Regions from separate parts of the Stenotrophomonas sp. STEN056 genome, predicted to be linked through region 1. Evidence: riboswitches for the same ligand, from Rfam matches in the RefSeq annotation. Region 1 holds a riboswitch; the other holds the start of a gene.

Region 1 (7,430 bases):
GATTTCCAGACCGCCGACGCGCTGCAGGGCTTCGTAGCCGGGCGACGCGGCGGTAGTGATTGCCTCGCCATGCAGCGTCAACGCGCGGGCAATGATGTTCTTCTTCTGCACCATGCGCACCGCGTCCAAGCCGGTGCCGGCACCGACCAGTTCATCCAGCGGCAGCGGGCCAAGTACGGCGGCAAGCGCGCTGGCCGCGGTGGTGTTGCCGATGCCCATTTCGCCGAACACCAGCAGTTCGGCGCCTTCTGCACAGGCCACTTCGACCGCACGACGGCCGGCCGCAAATGCGGCTTCCAGATCGGTGGCCGACATGGCCGGGCCGGTACTGAAGTCGTCCGTGCCCGCGCGGCTCTTATCGCTGACCACACCTGCAATGGACGCGCTGGCGCGGCTGCCGACATCCCATACGTGCAACGGCAGCCCCAGTTCGCGCGCCAGCACGGCAATGGCCGCGCCACCGCCGGCAAAGTTGTGCAGCATCTGCACCGTGACTTCCGGTGGATAGGCCGACACGCCCTGCGCGGCCACGCCATGGTCAGCGGCAAACACCACCACCGGCACACGCTGCGCCTGCGGCGTATCGGTGGCCTGCAAGGCGGCCAGCTCGATGGCCAGCGTTTCCAGCCGGCCCAGCGCCCCCTCGGGCTTGGTCAGCTGGCGCTGGCGGGCGATGGCACGCTGGCGATGTTCCTGCGATGGCAGCCCGCAGGCCTGCCCGAACCATGTTTCTGTCACGACTGTTCCAAATACAGCGACTGCGGCGCGCATTCTAGCCGGACGGCCGGGAGCAGGACCGTAGACGTGCGCGCAGGAGCGGCCTTGGCCGCGAAGCAGGTGATGCAACCGCTACAGGCAACACGCCTGCAATTGCGGATTGGTTCGCAGGCGGTGGCTTTGCTTGCTTCGCGGCCGAGGCCGCTCCTACGGCTCGGGTGCCGGATTTCCGGCGCTTGATCGGGCGGTTCCTGATATTCGTTCAGTACCGCCCCGGCGTCATGGCATAGAATGCGCGCACTTTCGGGTGACCGACCGGCCTGCGCCGGCCGGTTGAAACGGGAAGCCGGTGCCGCGCACGGTTGGAGTTCCAGCCGCTCGCCATTCCGGCGCTGCCCCCGCAACGGTAAGCAGGACAAGGCCAGGCAACACCGCCACTGTGCACGGCACGGGAAGGCGCCTGGTCGGAAGCAGCCACGCTGCTTCGCCTGCAAGTCCGGAGACCGGCCCGAAAGCCGACTGGTTGCGATGCGGAGGGCATGGCGGCGGCTGTGGCGCCGTGTGTGCGCGACCTCCGTCACTTCCCTCTCATGGCAGCCCAACCCATCCGCCTGCGCGGGAGCGTGCAGGTCCAGGAGCTTCCATGAAACTGCATTACCACACCCTTTCCCTCGCCCTGGCGCTGGCATTGCCGGCCGTTGCCGCTGCACAGAACGCACCGACCGAGCTGGACGACGTCACCGTCACCGCTACCCGCACCCCCGTTGCCGTCAAGGACAGCGTGGTGCCGGTGCAGTTGATCGACCGTGAGCAAATCGACCGCAGCCAGGCCAACACCGTGCTGGAACTGCTGCGCGGCCGCGCCGGCCTGGACTTCGTCAACCAGGGCGGCACCGGCAAGATCACCTCGCTGTTCCTGCGCGGCACCAACTCCAACCAGGTGCTGGTGCTTGTGGACGGCGTGCGCGTGGGCTCGGCCACCACCGGCATGGCAGCACTGCAAGACCTGCCGGTCGACCAGATCGAGCGCGTTGAGATCGTGCGTGGCCCGCGTTCGAGCCTGTACGGCTCCGAGGCCATTGGCGGCGTGATCCAGATCTTCACCCGCACCGCCGGCCAGGGCCTGCAGCAGAACCTGTCGTTGACCGCCGGCAGCAACAACCTGCGCCAGGCCAGCGCCGGCTTCAGCAACCGCGGTGAGCGCGGCTGGATTTCGGCACAGGGCGGCTACCAGAAGACCGATGGCATCAATGCCTGCAACGGCTCGTCCGCACTGTTCCAGGGCTGCTATGTGGAAGAGCCCGACCGTGACGGCTACCGCAACACCTCGATCAACGTGCGCGCCGGCTATGCGCTGACCGACACGCTGAGCCTGGAAGGCCACGTGCTCAACGCCGACAGCTTCAACGAATACGACGGCAGCATCTTCGGCGGCAATGAAGCCGACAACCGCCAGCAGGTCTACGGCGCCAAGCTGGCCTGGGCTGCATCCGACGCGGTCCAGCTGACCGCGCAGGTCGGCCGCAACCGCGCCCCGGCCGACAACTACTTCGCCAGCGGCGGTACCCGCACGTTTGCCAGCAACTTCGACACCCGCCGTGACACCGCCAGCGTGCAGGCGGACTTCCAGCTCGCCGAAGGCCAGCAGCTGACCGCCGGTGCCGACTGGCAGAACGACAAGGTCACCAGTTCCACCGCCTACGACATCGAAGACCGCGACAATACCGGCGTGTTCGTCGAGTACCAGGGCCAGTTCGGCGCGCACTCGCTGCAGGCCAGCGTGCGCAACGACGACAACGAGCAGTTCGGCAACCACACCACCGGCAGCCTGGGTTACGGCTTTGCCTTCGGCAACGGCTTCCGCCTGACCGCCAGCGCCGGCACCGGCTTCAAGGCCCCGACCTTCAACGACCTGTACTACCCGGGTTTCAGCAACCCGCACCTGAAGCCGGAGGAATCCAAGAGCCTGAACATCGGCATCGCGCAGTACGCCAACAACTGGAACTGGACCTTCAACGCCTACGAAACCCACATCGATCAGCTGATTGGCTATGACAGCAACTTCGCCCTGGTCAACGTAGCCGAAGCCCGCATCCGTGGCGCCGAGCTGACCGGCTTCCTGTCGCTGGCCGGTTTCGACATCAATGCCCAGGCCAGCTTCACCGACCCGCGTGACCACACCTCCGGTGCTGCTACCTACGACAACCTGCTGGCCCGCCGCGCGCGCACCAGCGGCCGCCTGGACGTGGACAAGAGCTTCGGCCCGCTGCGCCTGGGCGTGACCGCTGCCGGCAGCGGCCACCGCTTCGACAACGCCGCCAACACGATGCGCCTGGCCGGCTACGGCACCGTTGACCTGCGCGTGGAATACGCCATCAACGATGCGTGGAGCCTGCAGGCCAAGGCCGCCAACGTGTTTGACCGCGAGTACGAAACCATTGCCTGGTACAACCAGCCCGGCCGTGAGTACCAGCTGACCCTGCGTTACCGCTCCGCCAACTGAGCCCAAGGGGTTCGATGGTGAAGCAATGCCCCGGTGTGATCGCCGGGGCATTTTTTTGGGCGAATGTTTGTAGAGCGGAGCCAGGCTTCGTTGCGGCTTCATCGGGAATGGCGCTTGCCGAGCATGGCTGCGCACTACGGTTTTTATTTTTGAGAAGCCAGGCTTCGCCCTGCCCCTCTCCCCAACCCCTCTCCCGCAGGGGGAGAGGGGCTTCAAGCAAAGCTCCGACGGACCATGGCACTGCTCTGCGCCGGTTTGCACAGATAGCGGCATTCAAGCCCCTCTCCCCTTGCGGGAGAGGGGTTGGGGAGAGGGGTAGCAGGAACACTGATCCGCCACGCATGGCCCTGCTCACTCCTCGCAAGGCACCACCAGCGGCACGCCGCGTGTGGGATGTTCGATCACCTGCACCGGCTGCGCGTAAACCTGCGCGATGATTTCGCGGGTGAGTACCTGGCGTGGCGGCCCGTCGGCGGCGATGCGGCCTTCGCTCAGCATCACGATGCGGTCGGCGTAGGCCGAGGCGAGATTGAGGTCATGCAGTACCACCACCACGCAGCGGCCCTGCCGGGAAAGTTCGCGGGCACTGCGCAGGGTGCGTTCCTGATGGCGCAGGTCGAGCGCGGCAGTGGGTTCGTCCAGCAGCAGTACCGGCGTGCGCTGCACCAGCGCGCGAGCCAACGAGGTGCGGGCCGCTTCGCCGCCGGACAAGGTCTGCACGTCACGCCCGGCCAATGCGCTGACATCCACTTCGCGCAGTGCCTCGTCAATGAGGCGGGCGTCCTGCGCGGGATCGGCCGGATGCGGCAAGCGCCCCATCGCCACCACTTCGCGCACGCTGAAGGCAAAATGCACGGCGTGATCCTGCGCCATTACCGCACGCTGCAATGCCAGCTCGCGTACCGGCCATTCCGACAACACGCGACCGTGCAGCGATGCATCACCGTGATCCGGCACGATGTCACCGGCAAGCACAGCCAACAGCGTGGATTTGCCGGCACCGTTGGGGCCAACCAGCGCGGTAAGGCTGCCCGCCTGCAGATGCAGGCTGACATCGGCAAGCACGTGCCGGTTTCCGCGTCGCACGCTGGCATTGCGCAGCGCCAGCAAGGGCGTGCTCACGCCTGCCCCCTGCCACGCTTGCGCAGCACCAGCCACAGGAAGAACGGCGCGCCCAGCGCGGCGGAAAACAGCCCCAATGGAATTTCCGACGGTGGATCCAGCGTGCGCGCCGCAGTATCGGCCACCACGATCAGCAAGGCGCCGGTCACACCCGACAACGGCAGCAGCCAGCGGTGACCCGGGCCAGCCAGCATCCGCACCAGGTGCGGCACCACCAGCCCCACGAAGCTGACGCTGCCGGCGAAGGCCACCGCCGCGCCCACCAGCAACGCGCTGAAGGCCACCAGCAACAGCCGCGTGCGGGCAACATCCAGGCCAATGTGCCGCGCCTGGCGCTCGCCCAGTGCCAGCATGTCCAGCGCCGTGGCCAAGCGGTACAGCGCCAGCAGGCCGATGACGAATACCGGCGCGGCGGCGGCCACATCACGCCAGCTGGCCTGGGCCAGCGAGCCCATTTGCCAGAACACCAGCGACTGCAGTTCGCTCTCGCTGGCGATGTAGGTCAGAAAGCCCACGGCCGCCGAACACCCCGCGCCAATGGCGATGCCGACCAGCAACAAGGTGGCGGTGCCTTCGCCGCGCCCCGGCCGCGCCAACAGATAGATCAAGGTGGTGGCCGCTGCACCCCCGGCAAACGCCGCCAACGGAATCAGCCACACCCCGAGCGCTCCGGCGCCGAGCACGATGGCGGCGACCGCACCCAACGCTGCGCCCTGGCTGACGCCAACAATGCCCGGGTCCGCCAGCGGGTTGCCAAACAGACCCTGCAAGGCAACACCGGCCATCGCCAGCGATGCGCCCACCAGCGCACCGAGCAGCGCGCGCGGAATACGCAGCTGCCAGACCACGCCCATGTCGCGCGCGCCCACGGCCTGCGGGTCGGCCAAACCAAACTTTGCCGCGATGGCCTGCAGCACATCGGCCGGCGGCAGCTTCAACGGCCCGGTGCCAAACGACAACAGCACCGCGCCCAGCAACATCGCCAGCAACATCCACAACAACAGCGCGCCGCTGGGCCGCCGCACCTGCCCGGACATCATCCGCGTGACAGTTCCGCCAAGGCCTGTGCCAATGCCAGCGCACCGGCACCGGAGCCCACGCTGGTGGACTTCAGTTCGACATCGGGCATCACCCAGACGCGATTGGCAGCACCGGCCGGCGTGTGCTTGAGCGTCGGGTAGGCCTTCCACAAACCGGCCTCGCCACCGAACAGGCGCAGGTCGTTGTCCGTCACCACAATCACCTCCGGTGCCGCGGCGACAACGCCCTCGTTGCTGAGCTGCGAGTAGTTGGCCACGCCGGCTTCCTCGCCGATGTTGATGCCGCCGGCAATGGTGATCAGCTGATTGGCGGCGCTGTCGGCACCGGCAACCGTCGGCAAGCCCCCCGCGCCACTGGCCGACACTGCGATCACCCGCGGCCGCTTCGCATTGCCGGCGGCAATGGCCGCTGCCTGCTCAAGCTGCGCCTGTACCTTGCCGGCCAGCTCCCGGCCCTGCTCTGGCAAGCCGAGTGCATCAGCCACCTTGCGCACCTTGTCGGCCGGTGGCTGCAGGTCATCAATCACCACGGCGGCATGGTCGGTCGCCCGCAGGCGCCCGGCCAGTACCGCATGACGGCGCAGGCTGTTGCCGAGGAACACGCTGCCGCCCAGGCTCAACACGCCTTCCACGCCGGTGGTGCGGTTGAACAGGAAGTGCTTCTCCGCTGCGAGGCCGGCCGCCGTCGCCGAACGTTCCGGCGCAGCGTAGACGTTGGTGCCCAGGCCCAATGCTTCGATCACCGCGATCACATCATCGCCACCGGCAACGATGCGGCTGATGTCACTGACCTCGACCTCCACGCCATCATCCGATTGCACCCTGGCCGGCAGTTGCGGCGCAGCGGCAGCAACCTGCGGCACGTCCTGGCCGGCGACGCGCTTCCAGCCCTGTGGCAGGGTTTCCGCGTCGGCGCTGGCTGCCGCATCGGCAGGGGTGGCCACGGAGGCTTCCGGCGACACCGGGGGACGTTCACAACCGGCGATCAGCATGGTCAACAGCATGCCAAGGGCCGTCGGCCATGCAGTGGTGATTTTCATCTTCACTTCCTCGACTGTTCCATTGGACTACTCGTTCAATCCGCGCCAGCCAAAGCTTGATGCCGGCGCGGCACGCAGCGGCGCCGGGGCGATGCGTCAGCGGCGCGGTTCGCCACTGTGGTCACGCACGCCGCTGATCGCATGCAGCGCACGCAGCAACGAAGCACGAAACATCGGCCCATGGCCCAGCCCTTCAAACGCGTGGTACTCGACATCCAGACCGGGCACCTGACGCAGGCGCACGGATAACTGCTCCGCAGCATCGGAAGGTGCGCCGGAAACCCGCATGAGGTGCGCCAGCACGCGTGGGTTGCTCATGTCGCGGTTGCGGGTGTCGCGCTCACGCTCACCCCCACCGAGCATCAACAGCACACGCGCCCGCTGGCCGGCGTTGTTGCCGATGAACTGCTGTTCCGGCTCGCCAAGCATCACCCCCTGCTTCCACCACAACGATGGGCTGGCCGGCACATACGTCTGGAATGCGCCCGTGCGCATGTACAGCGCATGCAGAACGAACAGGCCGCCCAGCGAATGCCCCCACAGCGCCTGTCGCTCCGGATCCATCGCCACGCGTTGCATCAGCTGCGGGCGGATGCGCCGCTCCAGCACCTCAAGGAACGCATCGGCGCCGCCGCCCACCGCCGGCGCACCGTCTTCCGGCGAATCGGGCGCGGGGGTGTAGTCGCGGGTTCGCGCCGGCGAATCAATGCGCAGCGCGTTGTCGTAGCCGACGAAGACCAGCACGGTCGGCTGTACCTGTGCCAGTTCCTCCAGCAATGGCGCGTCGAACTCCATCAACGCGCCGTTGCCGTCCAGCATCCACAATGCCGGGAAACCCGCTGCCGGCGCAGGGCCGGCAGGAATACCCAGGTTGACCCGCCACGCCCGCTGCCCGTCCTCACTGCGCAGCACGAAACGCTCGAAGCGGTAATGCGGCGAGCCCGTATCGGCCACGGTCTGGCCGATCAACTGCGCCGGGTTGCGCTGCTGTGCCGCTGCCATCGGTGC
Region 2 (7,430 bases), on a different contig from region 1:
TGCGCACGATGCCGGCTTCGTGCACCGCCCGCGCCAGCACCAGAAAAATGCCGGGCAGCGCCACCGCCAGGCCCAGCAGTGCCAGCCACGGCGTGTGCCCGCTTTGCAGCGTCTGCAGCGAGGGTTTGAGCAGCAGCAGCGACAACACGCTGGCGGCCAGGTAGTTCCAGGTCACCGCTTGGGCGATGTCGATGCCGCGGCGCGGGGCCAGTTTCAGCAGCACCGACACCAGCACGCTGCAGGCCACGCTCAGGATCAGGAAATACATCGTTTCAGCTACCGTGAAGGCAAGGGCGGTGAAGCCGCCGGACAGGGCCGGTATTATGGCCGCATGCAAATGCCTACATTCCCCCACGAATCGGCGACGCTGACCCTGGAAGGCCCGGTCGGGCCGCTGGAGATTGGCGTCGACTTCCCCGATGGCGACGCTGCGCCGCGGCCCATCATCGCGGTCATCTGCCACCCGCTGTCGATTGAAGGCGGCAGCATGCACAACAAGGTGGTAACCATGGTCTCGCGCGCGTTGCGCGACCTGGGCATCACCACGGTGCGCTTCAATTTCCGCGGCGTGGGTGCTTCGGCCGGTGTCTACGACAATGGCGAAGGTGAGGGCGACGACCTGCGCGCGGTGGCCAACTGGGTGCGCAGCCAACGCCCGGACAGCGCGTTGTGGCTGGCCGGTTTCAGCTTTGGTGCCTATGTCTCGCTGCGTGCGGCCGCTGCCCTGCAGCCGCAGGCACTGATCTCCGTGGCCCCGCCGGTGGGCCGCCGCACCTGGGATTTCAGTCAGGTGCAGCCGCCGTCGAACTGGCTGGTGGTGCAGGGTGACGCCGACGAAATCGTCGATGCGCAGGGCGTGTACCAGTGGCTGGAGTCGCTGGACAACCCGCCGCAGCTGGTGCGCATGCCCGACACCACGCACTTCTTCCATCGCAAGCTGATCGACCTGCGTGGCGCGATCCAGCACGAAGTGCGGCGCTGGCTGCCCGACAGCAGCAGCTGAGGCATGGACGCAATGACTCCCTCACAGCGCTACGCCGCCGGCGTGGCCCGCGGCGACTGGCGCGACGATCCGGACCAGCACCCGGCCCTGGCCGAACTGGACCGCATCCACGAAGCGCTGGTGGATTCGGCGCAGGACGGCTGGCTGGACCGCCTGTCCGCGTTCTGGAAGAAGCCCGAGCCGGTCAAGGGCCTGTATTTCTGGGGCGGCGTGGGCCGCGGCAAGACTTTCCTGGTGGACCTGTTCTACGACGGCCTGCCGATCGAAAAGAAGTATCGCACCCACTTCCATCGTTTCATGCGCGGTATCCACGAGCGCCTGCGCGAACACCAGGGGCAGAGCGATCCGCTGGCCAAGATTGCCCAGGAATGGCGCAACAACCTGCGCGTGCTGGTGCTGGATGAATTCTTCGTCACAGACATTGGCGATGCGATGCTGCTGGCGCGCTTGCTGGAGCGCCTGTTCGCCGAGGGCATCACCCTGGTGACCACCTCCAACACCGCCGTGGAAAACCTGTACCTCAACGGCCTGCAGCGCGACAGCTTCCTGCCGGCCATCGCGCTGCTGCAGAAGCACTGCGTGGAGCTGTACGCCGAAGGCACCGAGGACTACCGCATGCGCGCGCTGACCCGCTCGCCGGTGTACCGCGCGCCGCTGGATGCTGACAGTGAAAGCTGGTTGGGCGGACGCTGGAAGGAACTGAGCGGCGGCGAGGATTCGCGCAGCGGCAACATCGCCATTGAAGGCCGCAAGATTCCGGTGCGTGGCCGTGGCAAGAGCATTGCATGGTTTGATTTCGCTGCGTTGTGCGAAGGCCCGCGCGGGCCGTCGGATTACATTGAGATCGCCCGCGAGTTCAACACCGTGCTGCTCGGTGGCATTCCGCATTTCGACCGCATGAACGAAGACGCCGCGCGGCGTTTCGTCAACCTGATCGACGAGTTGTATGACCGCCAGGTCAACCTGGTCTGCACCGCGCAGGATGCCCCGCCGCTGCTGTATTCCGGCACCCGCCTGGCCGGTGCCTTCGAGCGCACAGCTAGTCGCTTGATTGAAATGCAGAGCGCCGAGTACCTGGGCACCGCGCACCGGAATGGGTAACCCAGAGCATCGCAATCCGCTTGCAGCCCCTCTCCCGCGTGCGGGAGAGGGGTTGGGGTGAGGGGAGCGGGCGAAGCCCGTTGCCGCGCAGCATGGCACCAAGCGTCACCGGGAAGGCCGCTGCCGAGCATGGCTCGGCACTACATCGCGTCCTCTTAACCCCATCCTCCATCGTCGCCCGTTCCTGTTCCTGCACGCCGCCATACGCGGCCCATCCCTCGCACAGGAGCAGCGACCATGCGTCATTCGAATGGAACCATGTTGAAGCGGCCCGTACGCACCGCGGCGTTCGCTGCCATTGCCACCTTGCTGGTCGGCCTGCCGGTGGTGACCGCGGCGCGTCTGGCGCCGGCCTCGCCTCCGGTGGTGGAAGGCGACCTGCAGGCGCCGACCTCGTTGCGTGTGCGGCAGACCCGGCCGAACTTCCAGGCGCCGACGGCAACGACCTGCAGCGACACGCCGGTGCTGCGCGAAGTGGCAGATCCCAGTCCTCGTGCACAGGAGCACCTGACCGGGCCATCCAGTCGCCGTTTCCGTTCCGCCATGAAGAGTGCTGGGAGTGCCGAGCGTACCGCCGTGATGGAAAGCCTGGTTGCGCCCGCACCGGCTGCGCCGCCGTCGCCGGCCAGTGAGGTAGCCGCGACCGTCGATGCGCTTCATGCGGCCGATGCCGCACTCCGCCTCGAATCGTCAGCGCCGCGCGCGCATCAGCAACAACAAGCCCCGGTCACCGCCGGCGTGGTCGACGACAACGCCGACTTCGGTGGCTTCCTGCAGTTTCTGCAGGGGCATGAGGAATCCAAACAACTGGGCCGCGACATCAGCGTGCGTCAGCGCCTGAAGGTGGTGGATGCACAGGGCCGCCCGGTACCCGATGCCGAAGTGGCGGTCAGTGCCAGCAACGGCGCGCGGATGTGGGCGCGCACCGATGCCGGCGGCCAGGTGTGGCTGCACCCCAATGCCTTTGATGACCGTGATTCGGCCAGCTACCAGGTGCAGGTGCGTCGTGCTGGCAAGACCGTGAGCGCGCCATTGCAGCGCGGGCAGAAGAACACCTTGCAGGTGGTGATGGCCGATGCCGCAGTGCCGGCGCGGGCCAAACTGGACCTGGTGTTCATGGTCGACGCCACTGGCTCGATGGGCGATGAAATCGACAAGCTGCGCAATTCGCTGCAGGGCATCGTGCGTGACATCAGCCAGCTGCCGTCGCAGCCGGATATCTGCCTGGGCCTGGTGACCTACCGTGATCGCGGCGATGAATATTTCGTGCGCGGTTGGGACATGACCCACAACGTGGCAGCGTTCCAGCAGGTGCTCGATGGTGTGCGGGCCAATGGCGGCGGCGACTTCCCCGAAGCCATGAATGAAGCTTTCGATCATTCGGTGCAGGCGCTGAACTGGCGCGGGCCCTCCACCACGCGCGTGCTGGTGTCACTGGCCGACGCACCGCCGCAGATGGGTTATCCGCAGCCGCGTTACGAGCAGACCATGCTGGCCGCGCTGGGCAAGGGCATCAAGGTGTTCAGCGTGGCCGCGTCCGGCCAGGACACCACCGGCGAGATCGTGCAGCGGCAGATCGCGCAGTACACCGGCGGACGTTTCATCTTCCTCACCTACAAGGACGCCAGTGATCCGTCCAGCGGCCCCGGCAGCGAGACGGTGCATGAGGTGAGCAACTACTCGGTCGATACCCTGGACAAGCTGGTGGTGCGGCTGGTGCGCGAGGAGCTGGCGCAGCTGCCTTGAATGGGAAGTGGGGAAGGTGAGGCCGTAGGCGGGGATGGAATCCCCGCATCCACGGTGCTGAAGGGGTGCTTGGGAGGCTGGGGGGGGGGCATCCCAGCCCGCGCTGAGAATTTCATCAGAAATTTACGTCTTCAAGACGAGGGGTTTACCCGCAAAAAAAGTGGCCAAACCACTTGACTGCGCAATCCGTCCGGACAGGTTGCCGTACCCGGATCCGGCCCGCGAAGGCATAAGCCTTGCGCCCCAAGGCTTGACGAAAATTCCCCACATTTCGTGTTGACCGTGTCATTTACCCCCACTATCTTGTGGCCCGTCGGTTCTGGTGGGTTCGCGCTCACCGGATTGAAAGGGAAGCTGGTGACGCCGTGACAGGCCATTCCAGCACTGCCCCGCAGCGGTAATTGGGAACGACCCCGCCACATCAGCACTGAGGCTCAGACCTTGGGAAGCGGCGGAGTAGGAGAAGGCCCCCGCCTTCATGCCCAAAAGTCCGAAGACCTGCCGACAGCCACGCGATGCACACCGCGTGGTGCCGGCTGCGGTGTCTTCGAGGGGAAGACGGCTGGTGACGTGGTGCCGTTGACGCCGACTGCAGGTCGGGTGCGTCGCGGTTGCTGCGACGCCGTCCTTCCATGCTCCTGGTCCCGCCACCGGCCCTGGTTTCCTGCGAGGGCAGGGGCTGCGTGCAACCACGCCATGAAGGACACATCGTCGTGACCACTTCCGTTTCCGAAGTCGCCCCGGCCGAGGCCGGCTTTGAACTGACCCCGCCGCCCACCGCCACCGCCATGAGCGTGACCAAGCGCAATGGCAACACCGAGCCGGTGGACCTGAACAAGATCGTCCGCGCCATCCAGCGCTGCTGCGAAGGCCTGCATGCGGTCGACCCGATGCGCGTGGCCACCCGCACCATTTCCGGCCTGTACAACGGCGCCACCACCCAGGAACTGGACGAACTGTCCATCCGCACTGCCGCACTGCTGATTGGCGAAGAGCCCGAGTACGGCCGCCTGGCCGCGCGCCTGCTGGCCAACTTCATCGGCAAGGAAGTCTCCGGCCAGGAAATCCATGCGTTCTCGCAGTCGGTGGGCCGTGGCCACGAAGTGGGCCTGATCAACGACCGCCTGCTCAACTTCGTGCAGATCAACGCACGCAAGCTCAATGACGCCATCGACCCGGCGTTCGACCTGAACTTCGATTACTTCGGCCTGCGCACGCTGTACGACCGCTACCTGCTGCGTCACCCGCACACGCGCAAGGTCATCGAGAACCCGCAGCAGTTCTTCCTGCGCATCGCCAGCGCGCTGAGCGAGGACGTGCCCGAAGCACTGGCGCTGTACCAGCGCCTGGGCAGCCTGGATTACCTGCCGTCCAGCCCGACCCTGTTCAATGCCGGCACCAGCCACGAGCAGCTGTCCTCGTGCTTCCTGCTGGATTCGCCGCAGGACTCGCTCGAATCCATCTACAGCAAGTACGGCGATATCGCGCAGCTGTCCAAGTTCAGCGGCGGCATCGGCGTGAGCTACACCCGCGTGCGTTCGCGCGGCTCGCTGATCAAGTCCACCAACGGCCATTCCAACGGCATCGTGCCGTGGCTGAAGACGCTGGATTCGTCGGTGGCGGCGGTCAACCAGGGCGGCAAGCGCAAGGGCGCGGCCTGCGTGTACCTGGAAACCTGGCACGCCGACATCGAGGATTTCCTCGAACTACGTGACAACGCCGGTGATGATGCGCGCCGCACCCACAACCTCAACCTGGCCAACTGGGTGCCGGACCTGTTCATGCAGCGTGTCGAAAAGGACCAGGAATGGTCGCTGTTCGATCCGCGCGTGGTGCCCGAGTTCACCGACCTGTACGGCCCGGCCTTCGAGCAGGCCTACCTGCAGGCCGAAGCGCAGGGCAAGGCCGCGCGTACCATCAGTGCGCGCAAGCTGTACGGCCGCATGATGCGCACCCTGGCCGAGACCGGCAACGGCTGGATGACCTTCAAGGACAAGTGCAACCTGGCCAGCAACCAGACCCTGCGCCCGGGCAACGTGATCCACCTGTCCAACCTGTGCACCGAGATCCTGGAAGTCTGCTCCAACGACGAGACCGCGGTGTGCAACCTGGGCTCGATCAACCTGGGTAACCATTTTGATGAGCATGGCGATTTCGACTACGACAAGCTGGCCGAAACCGTGCGCCTGGCCGTGCGTCAGCTTGACCGCGTCATCGACCTGAACTTCTACCCGATCGAAAGCACGCGCCGTGGCAACCTGCGCTGGCGCCCGGTGGGCCTGGGCTGCATGGGCCTGCAGGATGTGTTCTTCCGCAAGCGCCTGCCGTTTGACTCGGCCGAGGCGCGCGCGCTGTCGAAGAAGATTGCCGAGACCATCTACTTCCACGCCCTGGAAACCTCGTGCGAGCTGGCCCAGGAGCGTGGCAAGCATCCTTCGTTCAACGACACCCGTGCGGTCAATGGCGAGCTGCAGTTCGATGCCTGGAACGTGGTACCGGAAGACACCGCGCGCTGGGACGCGCTGCGCGAGCGCATCAAGCAGCATGGCCTGCGCAACTCGCTGATGATCGCCATCGCCCCGACCGCGACCATCGCCTCGATCGCCGGCTGCTACGAGTGCGTGGAACCGCAGGTGTCCAACCTGTTCAAGCGCGAGACGCTGTCCGGTGACTTCCTGCAGATCAACCGCCACCTGGTCGGCGAGCTGAAGCAGCTGGGCCTGTGGACGGCGGAGATGCGTGATGCGATCAAGCTGGCCGATGGTTCGATCCAGAACCTGCCGCAGATTCCCGAGGCGCTGCGCCACATCTACCGCACCGCATGGGAACTGCCGATGCGCTCGCTGATCGACATGGCCGCCGAGCGCGGTGCCTTCATTGACCAGTCCGCCTCGCTCAACCTGTTCATGGAAAGCCCGAACATCGGCGCGATGTCCTCCATGTACATGTACGCGTGGAAACAGGGCATCAAGACCACGTATTACCTGCGCTCGCGCCCGGCCACCAAGATCGCCAAGACCACGGTCAGCAGCTACACCCCGGTCGAAGCGGTGGCCTGCTCGCTGGAAAACCCGGAAGCCTGCGAGGCCTGCCAGTAACCGCCGCTTCAGCCCCTCTCCCGCAGGCGGGAGAGGGGTTGGGGTGAGGGCGCTCTGAAAGCACGTAGCGCCCTCCAGGAACCAACCCTCATCCGGCGCTGCGCGCCACCTTCTCCCGCAGTGAGAAGGAAATGGAGAAACCCCCATGTCGTCGAAAAAACCCAACCAGATGCTGCTTGATCCCGGCTTCGAGCTGACCCTGCGTCCGATGCGTTACCCGGACTTCTACGAGATGTACCGCAACGCGATCAAGAACAGCTGGACCGTGGATGAGATCAACTTCCAGATCGACATCACCGACCTGCACCAGAAGATGACGCCGGCCGACCGCCATCTCATCCACCGCCTGGTTGCGTTCTTCGCCACCGGCGATTCCATCGTCTCCAACAACCTGGTGTTGAACCTGTACCAGCACCTCAATGCGCCGGAAGCGCGCATGTACCTGTCGCGCCAGCTGTATGAAGAAGCGCTGCACGTGCAGT

The links. A riboswitch is a leader RNA that binds a small molecule or an ion and turns the genes downstream of it on or off. The one in region 1 is predicted to bind cobalamin.
Region 2: another riboswitch for cobalamin. It lies ahead of ACVOLO_RS08240 (ribonucleoside-diphosphate reductase subunit alpha); the one in region 1 lies ahead of btuB (TonB-dependent vitamin B12 receptor).

Annotation. Positions count from the first base shown of each region.
Region 1 is NZ_JBRRDL010000015.1:3,417-10,846, reverse strand. It holds gene cobT (nicotinate-nucleotide--dimethylbenzimidazole phosphoribosyltransferase) at 1-738, opposite strand, end outside; cobalamin riboswitch at 1,006-1,243, shown strand; gene btuB (TonB-dependent vitamin B12 receptor) at 1,361-3,220, shown strand; gene ACVOLO_RS09705 (heme ABC transporter ATP-binding protein) at 3,572-4,342, opposite strand; gene ACVOLO_RS09700 (FecCD family ABC transporter permease) at 4,339-5,382, opposite strand; gene ACVOLO_RS09695 (heme/hemin ABC transporter substrate-binding protein) at 5,379-6,422, opposite strand; gene ACVOLO_RS09690 (alpha/beta hydrolase) at 6,519-7,430, opposite strand, start outside.
Region 2 is NZ_JBRRDL010000011.1:14,035-21,464, reverse strand. It holds gene ACVOLO_RS08260 (EamA family transporter) at 1-268, opposite strand, end outside; gene ACVOLO_RS08255 (alpha/beta hydrolase) at 332-1,003, shown strand; gene zapE (cell division protein ZapE) at 1,007-2,104, shown strand; gene ACVOLO_RS08245 (VWA domain-containing protein) at 2,363-3,850, shown strand; cobalamin riboswitch at 4,148-4,370, shown strand; gene ACVOLO_RS08240 (ribonucleoside-diphosphate reductase subunit alpha) at 4,639-6,948, shown strand; gene ACVOLO_RS08235 (ribonucleotide-diphosphate reductase subunit beta) at 7,094-7,430, shown strand, end outside.